DNA from 2 places in the Mesorhizobium sp. M0870 genome. Region 1 is predicted to be linked to the other one. Evidence: riboswitches for the same ligand, from Rfam matches in the RefSeq annotation. Region 1 holds a riboswitch; the other holds the start of a gene.

Region 1 (7,157 bases):
AGGAAACCCAGCATTAACCCAACGCCCTTCTCTGCGAGAGCCGGGCCGATGCCGACACCAGTGGCGATGCGCGGTAAGAATTCTTCCATGCAGGGTCTCTCTCTCTCTCTCTCTCTCTTTGAGGAGGTTTACACGGGGTCGGTCCGGCGCCCAGCGCCCTTGGCCGAACCACAATTGAACTCCACAAAAACAGGCCGGCGGAAGTGCTATTGCGCGTAAAGCCGCCTCTGTCAACGCAAGCTCCGTCGGACGTGCGTGTTTCGCAAACCGAAGATCATTCCAATTCACATCATTAATGGCAACCGCACAGTTTGCGGTGGCTCGCTTATGGGCTAATGCCCCGCGTCCGTCAAATGATGACGACAACGTGGTCATCGCCTAGGATCTGTGGATCAAGGTGTGAGGCAGTTACAGCCGGTGGACCTGCTCAAGCGCCGCGCCGCCACAAGGGCTAGATTGGCGATACTGCGCGTATTGGCCATGTCTTTCCTCGCGTGATGGGATGTTCGTAGAAGCGGAGCTATATGTCGGTGTGACGATCGACAAGGCGGACCGGCTATTCCGATAGGACATCCATACTGTCGCATAGACCGTCGCTGCTTAGGTATTGAAACCGCCATCGCTGGTGACATCACAATGTGCAGTCGGCGGGTGTCCACGCAATCAGCAGGTCAGGAGGAACGAATGAACCCTGAGGTTTCAGAAGTTCACTTTTCGCAAGGCGTGCAGCGCACATCGTGGAAGTGATTGCCAGTCTTGCGGCTGCTATCGACTTTCTCAACGATGGCGGGAAGATCGCAGTGACCGAATCTACGAAGCCGCCCCCAAGGGCGTGCTTTGATGCATACAAACGGTTGCCGAGCAGGGATACTCCTCCTCCCTGAAGTCCAATCGAGAAGAGCGATCACTTCCAAGAGGGTCCCAGCTCAGCCGCGAAAACAGGTGCCAGACCCCGATCCTCTCCCTCAACTGATCTAGCTCAGGGCGTTCATGAGCCGCAGATCGCATAGTGGCTGCGTGCACGACGCAGGAAGACCATTTATGAAAATCCTATTCAGAACGATGGCTGTCACCTTGCTGGCACCCACCGCCTTTGCTGCGGATTCGATCCCCACCGACCTCAGAGATACGGCATTGGCCACCTTCAGGGCTTTGCCATCCACCACGCCGACAGTCGCCAACAACCCGATCACCCCGGAAAAGATCGCTCTCGGCAAGGCACTGTTCTTCGATCCACGCGTCTCGGCGTCAGGCGTCTTGTCGTGCAACTCGTGCCACAACCTGGCCACCGGCGGCGACGACAATCACGAAACCTCGATCGGCCATGGTTGGCAGAAGGGACAGCGCAACGCGCCGACTGTACTGAACGCTGTCTTCAACATCGCCCAGTTCTGGGATGGTCGTGCCGCAGACCTGAAGGCTCAGGCGAAGGGACCGGTCCAAGCCGGCATCGAAATGGCCAATACACCGGACCAAGTCATCGCCACGCTCAAGTCCATGCCGCAATATGTCGAGTGGTTCGATGCAGCTTTTCCGGCTGAAGCCGATCGGGTCACCTTCGACAACTTCGCCAAGGCGATCGAAGCCTTCGAGGCGACACTGGTCACACCGGCCCCGTTCGACAGCTTCCTGAATGGTGATGAGCTTGCCATGACTTCCGAACAGAAACAGGGCCTGGCGCTTTTCATGGATAAAGGCTGCTCGTCCTGCCATGCCGGCATCAACGTTGGTGGGCAAGCCTATTTCCCATTCGGCCTCGTGGAACAGCCCAGCGCCGAGGTCCTGCCGGACAAAGACAAGGGCCGATTTGCCGTCACCAATGCAGCCGATGACTACTATGTTTTCCGCGTGGCGCCGCTGCGCAACGTTGCACTCACCGCGCCATACTTTCATTCGGGCAAGGTTTGGGATCTGAAACAGGCCGTCGCCATCATGGGGACCACCCAGCTTGGCGTAGTACTGGCGGACGAAGAAGTTGACCTGCTTGTTGCCTTCCTCAACTCGCTGACCGGAGAGGCACCCGAGGTCGCCTATCCCATCTTACCCTCCGAAACGGCGACAACGCCCCGGCCTGTAACGCAGATCTCAGGAAAATAAAGGGCCAACTGGCTGCGGACGTCGCAATCGAAAATGATTGCGGCTTTTACTTGTGCCACACGAATTGCCACATCCATCTCCGAATTGGCGGGAGGCTAGCAATACCCGAAACCTGCCACTTCGCCCGTACTGGGGAAGTGGACAGACGCGCAGCACCATATATTGTCGCCGCCTGAGCGAACGTGCCAAGCAGTCTACTTTGAGAAACGACGTGTGTACGATTTGTTCGAGGCGCGGGGCCTGTATGTTCCCAAGGACCAATACTATAGCGTAGTGTCACATTCATATTTCTGCGGGATGAGGACACGTGCCGAAGAAAAATCGCACATTTTCGCCGAGTGGCTTATTTCCAAGAGTGTGATCGGTTTGGCATATTCCCGGCCGACATCCGCCAGTCGGCAACTCCCCACACGGTGAGGAAGAGAAGCCTCACGCCTGCACTTTCTGCCGGAGCGCGCGTGCTGCAGCGACCATGTTCATGAGGGCAGGGCGGACCTCCTCCCATTTGCATGTTTTGAGGCCACAGTCCGGGTTTATCCACAGTTGGCCGTCGGACAGTCGCTCGCGGGCAAGCATGACTAAGTCCGAGATCTCGCCGGCTTCCGGGACGCGTGGTGAGTGAATATCATAAACGCCGGGACCGATTTCGTTCGGATATTTGGAGCCCGTGAAGGCGTCCAACAGTTCCATCTTCGAGCGCGACGTCTCAATCGAAATGACATCCGCATCCATTCCAGCGATCGCGTGAATGATCTCGTTGAACTCCGAATAGCACATGTGGGTATGAATTTGAGTCGCGTCCTTTACACCCGTTGAAGCGATCCGGAAACATTCGACAGCCCAGTCGAGATAGACTTTCCAGTCAGATTGGCGCAGTGGCAATCCTTCGCGAAGCGCGGCCTCATCGATCTGGACCATCCTTGCGCCGGATCTTTCGAGATCCGTCACTTCGTCGCGGATGGCGAGCGCGATCTGGCGGCAGGCTTCGGAGCGGGGTACGTCGTCGCGAACAAAAGACCAGTTGAGAATGGTGACTGGGCCTGTGAGCATTCCCTTCACGGGCTTTTCCGTAAGCGACTGGGCGAATTGCCACCAGCGCACTGTCATCGGATTGCGCCTCGATACGTCGCCGAAAATGATGGGGGGACGCACGTAGCGCGACCCATAGCTTTGTACCCAGGCATGCTGGGTGAGCGCGAAGCCGGACAACTGCTCGCCGAAATGCTGTACCATGTCGTTTCGCTCGAACTCACCGTGCACCAGCACGTCCAGCCCGATCTCTTCCTGCCAGCGAATTGCAGCCTCGATCTCCTTCTTCAGGAACGTCTCATAGTCGACATAGCTCAGATGGCCCTTCGCATGAGCGGCCCGCGCCTTGCGTACCTGCGGCGTCTGCGGGAAGGACCCGATGGTCGTCGTCGGGAACGGCGGCAGCCCGAGTGAGCCGGCTTGGACTCTGGAGCGCTCGCCAAAAGCGCTCTCTCGTCGCTTCGCGCTGTCCTCAATGCTAGCGATCCGCCCCTGAACAAGCGGGTCATGGATCCTCGTGGATGTCACGCGCGTGGCGGCAGCCTCGGCAGACGCTTTCAACGCGCCTGCCACCGCATCCCTGCCTTGGGACAGGGCCCGGGCCAGCAAGACCAGCTCGTCGTCTTCTGGGCCGCGAAGGCGAGCCACGACCTGATGTCGGCGTCGAGTTCCGTCTCCATGCGCAGATCAATCGGCACATGCAGCATCGAGCAAGAAGGCGCGATCTCGACGCGGTCCAAGGGCCAGCCGGCGACGATCGGTTTGATGCGGTCGAGAATGGCGGGCAGGTTCGCACGCCAGACGTTGCGGCCATCGATCAAGCCAAGCGAGAGCACCAGATCCTTCGGAGCGAGCCGACCCACCGTTTCCAGCTGCTCGGGAGCGCGCACGAGATCAATATGCAGCCCGGCCAGGGGCAGAGAAACCGCGGTTTCGAGATTGTCTCCCAGCGACCCGAAATACGTAGCCAGCATGATCTTCAGCTCGGGCGCGGCTTTCGACAGCTGGCCATAGGCGAATTCGAACGCAGCTCGTTCGTTCGGGTTCAGATCGAGGACAAGCGCTGGCTCATCGATCTGCACCCAGTCGGCTCCCGACAGCTTCAGCTTCTGCAGGACTTGCTCGTAAACGGGCAGCAGCCGCGGTAGGAGCGCGATGGGACCGAACCCCTCGGCAGGCGATTTCGCCAGCTTGAGGAAGGTGATGGGTCCAAGGATGACTGGGCGTGTGTGAATGCCGAGAGCTTTAGCCTCGAGGAAGTAATCGACCGGCTTCGATGACGAGAGGGCGAACGTCTGATCATCATCGAGTTCCGGCACAATGTAGTGGTAGTTGGTGTCAAACCACTTGGTCATTTCCATCGCGGTTACACCAGGTCCATGAGCCTCCTCCTGGTGACCAGCGTGTCCACAATCCTCCGTCTGACCCTGGTTGCCGCGCGCCATTGCGAAGTAGATGTCAAGTGGGACCTCGCCGCTATTCCAGCCGTAACGGGATGGAACGGCCCCGATCATGGCTGCGGTGTCGAGCACATGGTCGTAAAGCGAGAAGTCGTTCGACGGGATTTTCGACACGCCGCGATCGCGCTGCTCTTCCCAGCTAGCGGCACGGAGCGCCTTCGACGTCGTGAGAAGGTCGCCAGCGGACGATGTTCCGGACCAGTAGCTTTCAAGCGCGAATTTCAGTTCTCGCCGACGACCGAAGCGCGGCACGCCGAGCGTTGCTACAGGAATCTCCTGAGAGTCAGTCATGTCATACCCCGATGGTTGGGGCGTCGATGACAAGGAAGGCGCTAGCAGGCCGGCACGAACGCCGGCTTGCAGCGGCCACCGAGACACCCCGCCCGTGGACGTAATTCGCCGTGGCAGGTCTCCTGGCTCGCGGGGTCATAGCCTCTACCCGTCTTCCTGAGGGTATTCGCCTCAGTGACATGAGTGGGGTTGGCTCGCCGCTAACAGTTGCGGGGGCAGCGCCGGCATTGCACCGGCTTCCCTCTTAGCTCCGCTGCGGCAGCGCCGCACGCGAGAACCACGACACGCAGACAATCACAGCAGTCCGCTCTTTTGTCAATGACGCATAACGAAATGTTTATGTCGTTATGTGATTTCGCTTTTACGCTTGTCTAACATTGTGAAATATTCAGTCGCCCATTGGCGGCGCTGCTCCGCTGCCACCATTGTCCAACTAATGGATCCCTGTCGGGCTGCGACATCCCTCGCAGGTCGCCGATGAAGGATTTCGGACAAGACTTCAAGCGCGTGACAACGTCATTAGAATGCAGAAGATCGCATTGGTGGCGATGTTTTACGATGCGGCCGCAAGCCGTGCGTGCGTGGTAGAAGCGGTTTTCTCGGAGTGAGCGCCAAACTGCGGGAATTGGCACGCCAGTCGTCATCACGGGTGACTAGGCAATCGTGATGACTCCGCTCGGCGGCAAGAGACAAGAGACCACACTGACCGAGCCTGGCTCAAGGGTCTGATGCAAAGCCCGACTGTGGTCCCGATAAGCCGCTTAAGCCGCATTCAGGCGGTCAGTATAAGTATCTCTCTCCAAGCGCTCGGCATTGAGGGATGCGCAAATGCAGGCAAAGCTCGCGTGCTTCATATTCTGCATCATACGATCGGCAGGACCCAGTTTTTATCCAGTGCACGCGTCAGCGCGGTGTGCAATTCTGGCTCGGTCCGATACGAAGGCATTTGGGCCTCGCTGATCCAGCCCAAGCCAACATAGTGGAAGTGATCCGCAGGGACCGTAACCCGGCTGCTGTCCAGTTGCCGAACGAAGTCCGCTGACCAATGGTGGATCGTATACGATTCAAGTTTGTCCATCATCCTCCGCCAGCGTTGGATGCGTTCTTCGCGCGGCATGCTGGCCGCTCTTGAGATCGCGGTAGCTATCTCGTCGGAGAGCCTCGGATTTACCAGCAGGGCGTCCTCGCCGAAGTCTTCGGCCGCGCCGGCAAACTTCGATAACACCAGAACGCCAGGGTCGCTCGAATCTTGTGCAGCAATGTATTCTTTCGCCACAAGATTCATGCCATCGCGCAACGGCGTCACAACGCAAACACGCGCCGCTCTGTAAAGACCCGCGATCTCAGCTTGGGTGAACGACCTGTTCTCATAGATAATCGGCATCCACTCGTCCGTGCCATGCCGGTTGTTGACTTGATTGACGAGTCTTTCGACGTCGCGCCGATATTCGCTGTACGCTTGGATGTCGCCACGTGAGGGAGTTGCGATTTGCAAGAGCGAGACACGTTGCGGCTCGACTGCCAGCAGATCGAAAGCTTTAATCCGATTGTCGATGCCCTTGGTGTAGTCGAGCCGATCGACGCCGATAACTAGCTTTGCTCCACCAAGTTTCAACTGCGAAATGTAGGCTTTCTGCGCCTCAAGCGAATCTGCGGCACACTGTTCGAATTGCTTCGGATCGATACCTATAGGAAACTTTTGGCATTGCGTCTGGCCATGGTCCGAGAAAACGACCCCGTTCTTGCTCTCCAGCCCCAAATGAGATTGGACACAGGCGAGGAAATTGCTCACATCACGGTCGGTCTGGAAACCGAGCAGATCATACTCGAGCATACATTTCATTAGCTCGCCAGAATTGGGCACGCGCTCCATCATGTCAGACTCGGGCCATGGCGTATGCAGGAAATGGCCGATCGGCCGGTCAATGCCGAGTCTGTGCAAATCAGCGCCGAGCGGCAGGAAATGATAGTCATGAACCCAGTAGACTGAGTTATCTTCCAATTCGGACACCGCGCGCGCCATGAAGGCATTGACGTCGCGATAACTTTTATAATCCTCTTCCGAGCCTGAGATCCGGTCGGGCAGCGAGTGGAGCGCCGGCCACAATATTGAATTTGCAAAACCTTGATAGTACCGAGGATAGTCCGCTGCCGGCCCATCGAGCCACCCGATTTGACCTTTGCCACGCTGCACGAGGGGCACCTGTTGCTTATTGCCGTCGCCCAGATGTTCGGAAAAACCTACCCAGACCGCGCCGGAACGCTCCACGACGCACTCCA
Region 2 (7,157 bases), on a different contig from region 1:
AGCGTGCCGCCGGTGACGTAGCCGCGTGCATGCTCGACTGCCCTTGTGATCGCACGATCCGCGCGCTTGCCGAGATAGGACGTCAGTTTCTTGCCGAAATCGCGCAGGCCGATATAGGCCTTGCCGGAGGCCAGCCGCGCCAGATAGGCGCTCATCGCGCCGGTCGGCGGCGCGATCGACATGTCGTTGTCGTTGAGAATGACGATCAGCCGTGCATCGAGCGCGCCGGCATTGTTCATCGCCTCATAGGCCATGCCGGCAGACATGGCGCCGTCGCCGATGACGGCAATGACGTTGTTGCGGCCGCCGGAGAGATCGCGGGCGGCGGCCATGCCGAGGCCGGCCGATATCGACGTCGAGGAGTGGGCGGCGCCAAAGGGATCGTACTCGCTCTCGGCGCGGCGGGTGAAGCCGGACAGACCGCTTTCCTGGCGCAGCGTGCGGATACGGTCGCGGCGGCCGGTCAGGATCTTGTGCGGATAGGCCTGGTGGCCGACATCCCAGATCAGCCGGTCGTCGGGGGTGTTGAAGACATAGTGCAGCGCCACTGTCAGCTCGACCACGCCAAGCCCTGCGCCCAGATGACCACCCGTGCGGGACACGGCGTCGACCAGCTCGGCGCGAAGCTCGGACGCCAATTGCGGCAGTTCACTTTCGGCAAGCGTGCGCAGGTCGGCCGGGATGCGGACCTTGTCGAGAAGCGGCGTATGCGGCGTTGCGTTCACGGTGCTCGGGCTTTCGGTTGATGGGCGAATAGGCCGCCGGCCGGCGAAAGTAAATGTGTGTCAGTGACGCGGATCAGGCCCTAGTCTTTTGTCTATGCATTTCGTTCTGCCACTTTTGGGTGACAGGGCATCAGCTTTCCGGCAGCGGAATAAACCGTTCCTCGTCTCCGGGAACGATGTCGAAGCGGCCCGTCTTCCATTCCTCTTTCGCCTGTTCGATGCGCTCCTTGGACGACGAGACGAAATTCCACCAGATGTAACGCTTCGAACCAAGAGAGGCGCCGCCGAACAGCATGAAATGCGCCCCGGTCTGCGACGACACGACGATCTCGTCACCGGGACGGAACACCAGCAGCCGTTCGGCTGGGAATACATCACCCGAAATTGAGACCTCGCCTTCCAGCGTATAGATGGCGCGTTCTTCCGCATCAGCAGGGATTTTCACGCTGGCGCCGGGCGCCAGGCGCAGGTCGGCGTAGAGCGTCTCCGTGTCGGCCCTGACCGGGGACCGCAGTCCCTGGAAATCGCCGATGATGAGGCGCCCGTTGACGCCTTCGGCTTCGATCTCGGGAAGCCGAAGCGCTGCGGTATTCTCGAAAACCGGTGCCACCTCTTCCTTGTCGTCCGGCAGCGCCAGCCATGTCTGCAGGCCGGATACCGACATCGGCGCGCCACGCAGTTCCTCCGGTGTACGCTCCGAATGGACGATGCCGCGGCCGGCGGTCATCAAATTCACGTCGCCGGGCTGAATGACCATTTCGGTGCCGAGTGAGTCGCGGTGCCGGATCTTGCCGTCGAACAGATAGGTGACCGTCGACAGGCCGATATGCGGATGCGGACGGACATCCAGTGCCTGACCGGCGCGCAGGACCGCGGGCCCCATGCGGTCGAAGAAGATGAAAGGCCCCACCAGCCGCCTTTTTGCCGTCGGCAGGGCACGGCGCACCTGAAAACCGCCGATATCCTTGGCGTTGGGTATGACCATCAATTCGATCTGATCGCTGGCGAAGGCATCGCCTGCCTCAGGGTCTTTCCCGGGGAAGAAGCTCATCGACTCTCCTTGTCGGTGGTCGAAGGCCGCCTGGCCGCATCAGGCAAAGCGGATCGCCGCCTTTGCCCGCAGCTTGGCCGCCACCTCTTCGCGATTACGCGGATGCTGGTGGGTTTCCAGGGAATCGAGCAGTTCGCGCGCCGAGGCGGCGATGGCTTCGACGGCATGGTCGAAGGCGTGCTGGTTCTGCTTCGAGGGTCGCGTGGTTCCGCTCAGCTTGCGGACGAACTGAAGAGCCGCGTCGCGCACCTCGTCATTGGTTGCCGGCGGATCAAAATTGAACAGGGTCTTGATGTTTCTGCACATCGCTTCCGTATCTCCTCTTGTCCTTGAGCTGTTTCAATCGGAACGAGTTATATCCTCGATCATGATCATGTCCAAAAACCGGTGAGGCGAGGCCATCGTTCGGACCGAGCCTCAATCCGCGTCGAGTGGCTCCGTTCCAACCGGCTTGCCGTCGCGCGACAGCCTGATCTTCTCGACCTTGTCCTCGGCGGCCTTCAGCAGCCGGTCGCAATGCGCCTTCAGCGCCTCACCACGCTCATAGATCTTGATCGACTGGTCGAGCGGCACGTCGCCACGCTCCAGATCATCGACGATCTTCTCCAGCGCATCGAGTGCCTGCTCGAAGCTCATCGCCTTGACGTCTTCGTTGGTCTCATCGGCCATCATTCATCCTTTCATCAGTCGCCCGACATGGGCGGCGACCGAAAATGCCAATCCCTGCAGATCGTAGCCGCCCTCGAGCAGGCTGACGAGCCGGTTGCCGCTGTGGCGTGCCGCGCGCTGCATCAGCTGGCCGGTCGCCCAGTCGAAATCATCCTCGGTCAGATTGATCTCGGCCAGCGGATCGCGGTGGTGCGCGTCGAACCCCGCCGAAATGATGATCAGGTCGGGCGCGAAATTGTCGAGCGCGGGCAGGACGCGCGACAGGAAGGCATCGCGAAACACTTCGCTGCCGGTCTGCGGCGCCAGCGGTGCGTTGACGATGTTGCCGGCGCCCGTTTCGGTCTTCGCTCCGGTGCCGGGATAAAGCGGCATCTGGTGTGTCGAGCAATAGAGCACCGACGGATCGTCCCAGAAAATATCCTGCGTGCCATTGCCGTGATGCACGTCCCAGTCGACGACGGCAACGCGCTCGACACCGTGTTTCTTCTGCGCATAACGCGCCGCGATCGCCGCCGTGTTGAACAGGCAAAAGCCCATCGCCGTGGTCTTTTCGGCATGATGGCCGGGCGGCCGGGCGGCGACGAAGACGTTGTCGGCGCGGCCCGAAAAGACATCATCGACGGCGGCGTTGGCGGCGCCGATCGCGGTGATCGCCGCTTGCCAGCTCTTCGGGCTGGCAGTGGTGTCGGCATCGATGCGGGCAATCCCCTCGTCGGGGATGGCGGCGCGCACGCGGGCGACGAAATCGGCGGGATGCGCGTAGAGGATGGTGGCCTCGTCGCCTTCCGGCGCCTGAATACGATCGAGCCCGGCAAAGGCTTCGTCGTCGAGCACGCGCTCGATGGCGCGTAAGCGGTCGGGCCGCTCGGGATGTCCGGGCGGCGTGAGATGCTCGAGGAAGATCGGATGGGTGTAGAGACGGGTGGTCATCGTCCTAATCTAGTGACCCGGATCGACAAAGGCCATGCACGGGCGGCCGATGACTGGGGAAAATCGCGACTGCGTCCATTCGCGTCGCCGCAGGCATTGGCCCCGCGGGCGCTTCGGCGTAAGGTCCCTGGTACTGCCTGGTGCCCGCCGCAAGCGGGAGAATCGGGAACACGGTTGAATTCCGTGGCGTGCCCAACGCTGTGAGGGGGACCGCGCCGGTAAATGCCACTGTCGATGACGGGAAGGCACCGGACGCGGGTTGATCCCGAGCCAGAAGACCGGCCTGGCAGGCATTGTCATCCGCGTGGTCAGGCGGATGGCATCAGAGCGACGTGCGTCTACTTGGACGCACAAAGTACGCTCTGTCAGTTTTGAATCTGCAATCGCAAGGGGACAAGCGATGCCGGAACACATGACCGCTGCCATTGACGATGGATTTGACCAGAATGCGCGCGATGCGGTCTACCGCGCCATGTTCACGCGGCGTGACGTGCGCAGCCATTTCCTGCCCACCGCGATCGATGACGACGTGCTGGCACGGCTGCTGCTTGCCGCCCATCACGCGCCATCGGTCGGCTTCATGCAGCCATGGAATTTCATTGTCATTCGCGATGTCAAACGACGGGCGGAGGTGCGCGACCTGTTCCTGGCCGCGCGAGAACAGGAACTGCCGGCGATCGAGGCGGAAAAACAGGCGCTGTACCGCAAGCTCAAGCTGGAAGGCATCTGCGAGAGCGCGCTCAACATCTGCATCACCTGCGACCGGCAGCGCTCGAAGGGTTCGCCGCTGGGACGCTGGCACAATCCGGAGATGGATCTCTACAGCACCGTCTGCGCGGTGCAGAATTTCTGGCTGGCCGCGCGTGCCGAGGGCGTTGGCGTCGGCTGGGTGAGCATCATCGAGGCTGAGGCGCTGAAGCGGCTGTTGGCCATTCCGGACCACGTAACGCCGATCGCCTATCTCTGCGTCGGCCGTGTTTCCGAGTTCGCTCCCAAACCGGACCTTGAAACGCATGGCTGGGGACGGCGGCTGCCGCTGCCGGAGCTGATCATGAGCGAGACCTTTTCCGGGCAAGGCGAGACACAGCTCAAATCCACCGTGGCGCGCCTCAACACCGTTTCTGCCTCACCAGACATCACCCGCCCAGCGGATCAGGGTGTGGCGCCGGCCGTACCCCAGCGCGAACCGCCGAAGGAGGCCAGCGCCTTGTCCTTGAGCTCTCTGAACTTCGACGACGCCTCGGCCAGCCGGGCGTCCCAGGCGGGATCCGGCACCTGGCCCGCAATGGTCTTGAAATAGACCTGCATCAAGCAGGCGATGGCGAAGGGTTCAATGAACGCCGCCTTGAATGCCCAGGCGAAGACGATGGCGAGCACAAAAGCCCAGCCGGCGAGCTGACCAGGCATCAGGAACAGAATTGCGCCAGCAGGCGCCAGCATCATCAGAAAGATGATGAATGACACGCCCCACATGATGACCGCCAGCCAGACGGCGTTCTTGACCATGACCTTGCCGTTCTGGGCATACAGCACGACGCCTTGGCGCGCCGTCTCGAACGGCGAGGCTGAATTGATGCGGATGTTGTAGCCGAGGATGATCTCGTCCACATAGGTCAGCGACAGGCGGATCACGGTGTTGATGAAGGAGACCAGGCCGCTCAGGCCCGGTATCGGCAGGAAGGCGGCGATACCGCCGAGCAGGCTGGTGATGGCGCGGATGGCACCCTTGACGAGTTGGTCGACGACGAAAAGGGTGTTGGCCTCGGCAAAACGCTGGGTCACGATATCCCTGGCGTAGGCGATCTGGTCCTGACCGCCGGGAATGTCGCGGCCGTCGATCAGATGAACCATGACGGCGATGTGGCCGGCCTTGACGATGTAGAGGATGTATTCGCGGATCCAGTAGACCGCGATCGAGACGATGCCAAACCCGACCACGCCGCCCCACAGGGCAAAGGACATGGGCCCGTCGGGATCGGTGGAGATATGGCCGACGCCATAGCCGACCGAGGCACCGGTGCCGGTCGCCATGATGTAGGCCAGTGTGATGCCGAAATAGACGATCATGCGAAAGACGATGAACGGCCAGGTCCGCATCATGATGGACACCGACCGGCCGATCTCGAAATCCCACATGTGCCCCGAATCTCCGCCTCAGAGATGGTGGAAGAGGATGGGCTCAACCCGGCGATTGTCAATTGCCGGCCTTGACGCCGAAGGGCAACGAATTCGGGCTGACGGTTTTCTTTCGGAGCCTTTCGCCGGCGCGCGGCTGACGGAGCATCAAACGAAAAACCCGCCTGTGCGGCGGGTCACTGGCGCAAATCAGCACCATGGACGAATATATACCTTAGCTGAGGTCACCGAGTCAAGAAAAAATTCCTATCGGGAACAGCTGCCGGGCACGAAAGCTCCGGTGGGAACTTCAATTCGACTGCGGGTCCGGCTTCTTGAGCAGGCCTTCGAGCAGTTGCTTGAACGCCGTCACCACCTTCTTCGACGTCGCTTCGGGGTCGCTCGAATTGGCGATCCGTTGCGCTGCCTGGCTGCTCGCTCCGTTGATCAATCGCGAGGCCGTCTCGGGGTCGAGGCTGGAGACAACGACCCCCTCCTCCTGCAGCGCGGTCAGATGGTCGGTCATTGAAGCGATGCACGCACTGCAATTCGGCCATTGCGCTGGATCCCCCAGCACGGCCGGGCCATCCCGGAACATGATGCGCTGGATTTCCGGCTCCAGCGCCATCTCGATATAGGTCGAGCATTCGTCGACGAAATGTTGCCAACGGGTCGGCGCTCTCGACGCGACCTCATTGATGCGCGCCGCCATCTCGCCGTCAATCTGGGCTATGACCGCCTGCAACAGCCCCTTCTTGTCGCCGAAATGATGATAGAGCGCACCGCGCGTCAGCCCGGCCGAAGCGGTGAAATCATCCATCGAGGCTTCCGCATAGCCTGTTGTGCCGAAGGCATGACGGGCCGCCGCAATAAGCTTTGCGCGCGTCTCGGCGATCATCTCCTTGCGGGGTTTGTGCATGTGTCCTGGACCTATTCACATACGCTTCGTATGCTAATTGACATACGCGGCGTATGCTCTATCTAATAATCATACGCTCCGTATGTAATTGTCCAATCGTCCTTTGTCGAGGAACCAACCGATGCAAAATCCCTATGCGGAAATCTTTCGTGCCCCCGGCGCCAAGGGCTTTGCGGCCGCCGGCTTCCTAGCGCGCCTGCCGATCGCCATGGCGCCCATCGGCATCGTGGCGATGCTGTCGCAGGCGCGCGGCGAATACTGGCTGGCTGGAGCCGTCTCGGCGACATACGCGCTGGCCAACGCCTTCGTCGCGCCGCAAATATCGAGACTGGTGGACCGCCTGGGCCAGACACGAATCGTCGTGCCCACCACTATCATCGCGGTGCTGGCTTTCGCCGTCCTCATAGCGGCGGCCAACCAGGACTGGCCGGTGTGGACGCTGTTCGTGTCGGCACTCCTGGCCGCCGCCATGCCAAGCATACCTGCGATGGTGCGGGCGCGCTGGACAGAGATTTTCCGAGGACGACCGCAGATGAACACCGCATTCGCCTTCGAGTCCGTGGCCGATGAACTGGTCTATATCGCCGGGGCATCGTTATCGGTCGGCCTGAGTGCCGCCCTATTCCCGGAAGCCGGCGTTCTGGTGAGCACATTATTTCTCGCATTCGGATCAGCGGCCTTCATCCTGCAACGCTCGACCGAGCCCCAGGTGCGGCCGGTCGACCATAACTCAAGCGGCTCGGCGATC

What was found. A riboswitch is a leader RNA that binds a small molecule or an ion and turns the genes downstream of it on or off. The one in region 1 is predicted to bind cobalamin.
Region 2: another riboswitch for cobalamin. It lies ahead of bluB (5,6-dimethylbenzimidazole synthase); the one in region 1 lies ahead of metE (5-methyltetrahydropteroyltriglutamate--homocysteine S-methyltransferase).

The regions. Positions count from the first base shown of each region.
Region 1 covers NZ_JAMYOI010000028.1:42,965-50,121, reverse strand. Annotated here, with positions in the region: gene NKH97_RS26880 (hypothetical protein) at 1-89, opposite strand, end outside; gene NKH97_RS26875 (cytochrome-c peroxidase) at 1,042-2,097, shown strand; partial or broken gene metE (5-methyltetrahydropteroyltriglutamate--homocysteine S-methyltransferase) at 2,527-4,877, opposite strand; cobalamin riboswitch at 4,973-5,174, opposite strand; gene NKH97_RS26865 (alpha,alpha-trehalose-phosphate synthase (UDP-forming)) at 5,740-7,157, opposite strand, start outside.
Region 2 covers NZ_JAMYOI010000001.1:301,793-308,949, forward strand. Annotated here, with positions in the region: gene dxs (1-deoxy-D-xylulose-5-phosphate synthase) at 1-725, opposite strand, end outside; gene NKH97_RS01420 (pirin family protein) at 856-1,776, opposite strand; gene NKH97_RS01425 (DUF2277 domain-containing protein) at 1,816-2,082, opposite strand; gene NKH97_RS01430 (exodeoxyribonuclease VII small subunit) at 2,194-2,445, opposite strand; gene NKH97_RS01435 (histone deacetylase family protein) at 2,449-3,375, opposite strand; cobalamin riboswitch at 3,497-3,676, shown strand; partial or broken gene bluB (5,6-dimethylbenzimidazole synthase) at 3,788-4,405, shown strand; gene NKH97_RS01445 (hypothetical protein) at 4,528-5,511, opposite strand; gene NKH97_RS01450 (TetR/AcrR family transcriptional regulator) at 5,801-6,409, opposite strand; gene NKH97_RS01455 (MFS transporter) at 6,531-7,157, shown strand, end outside.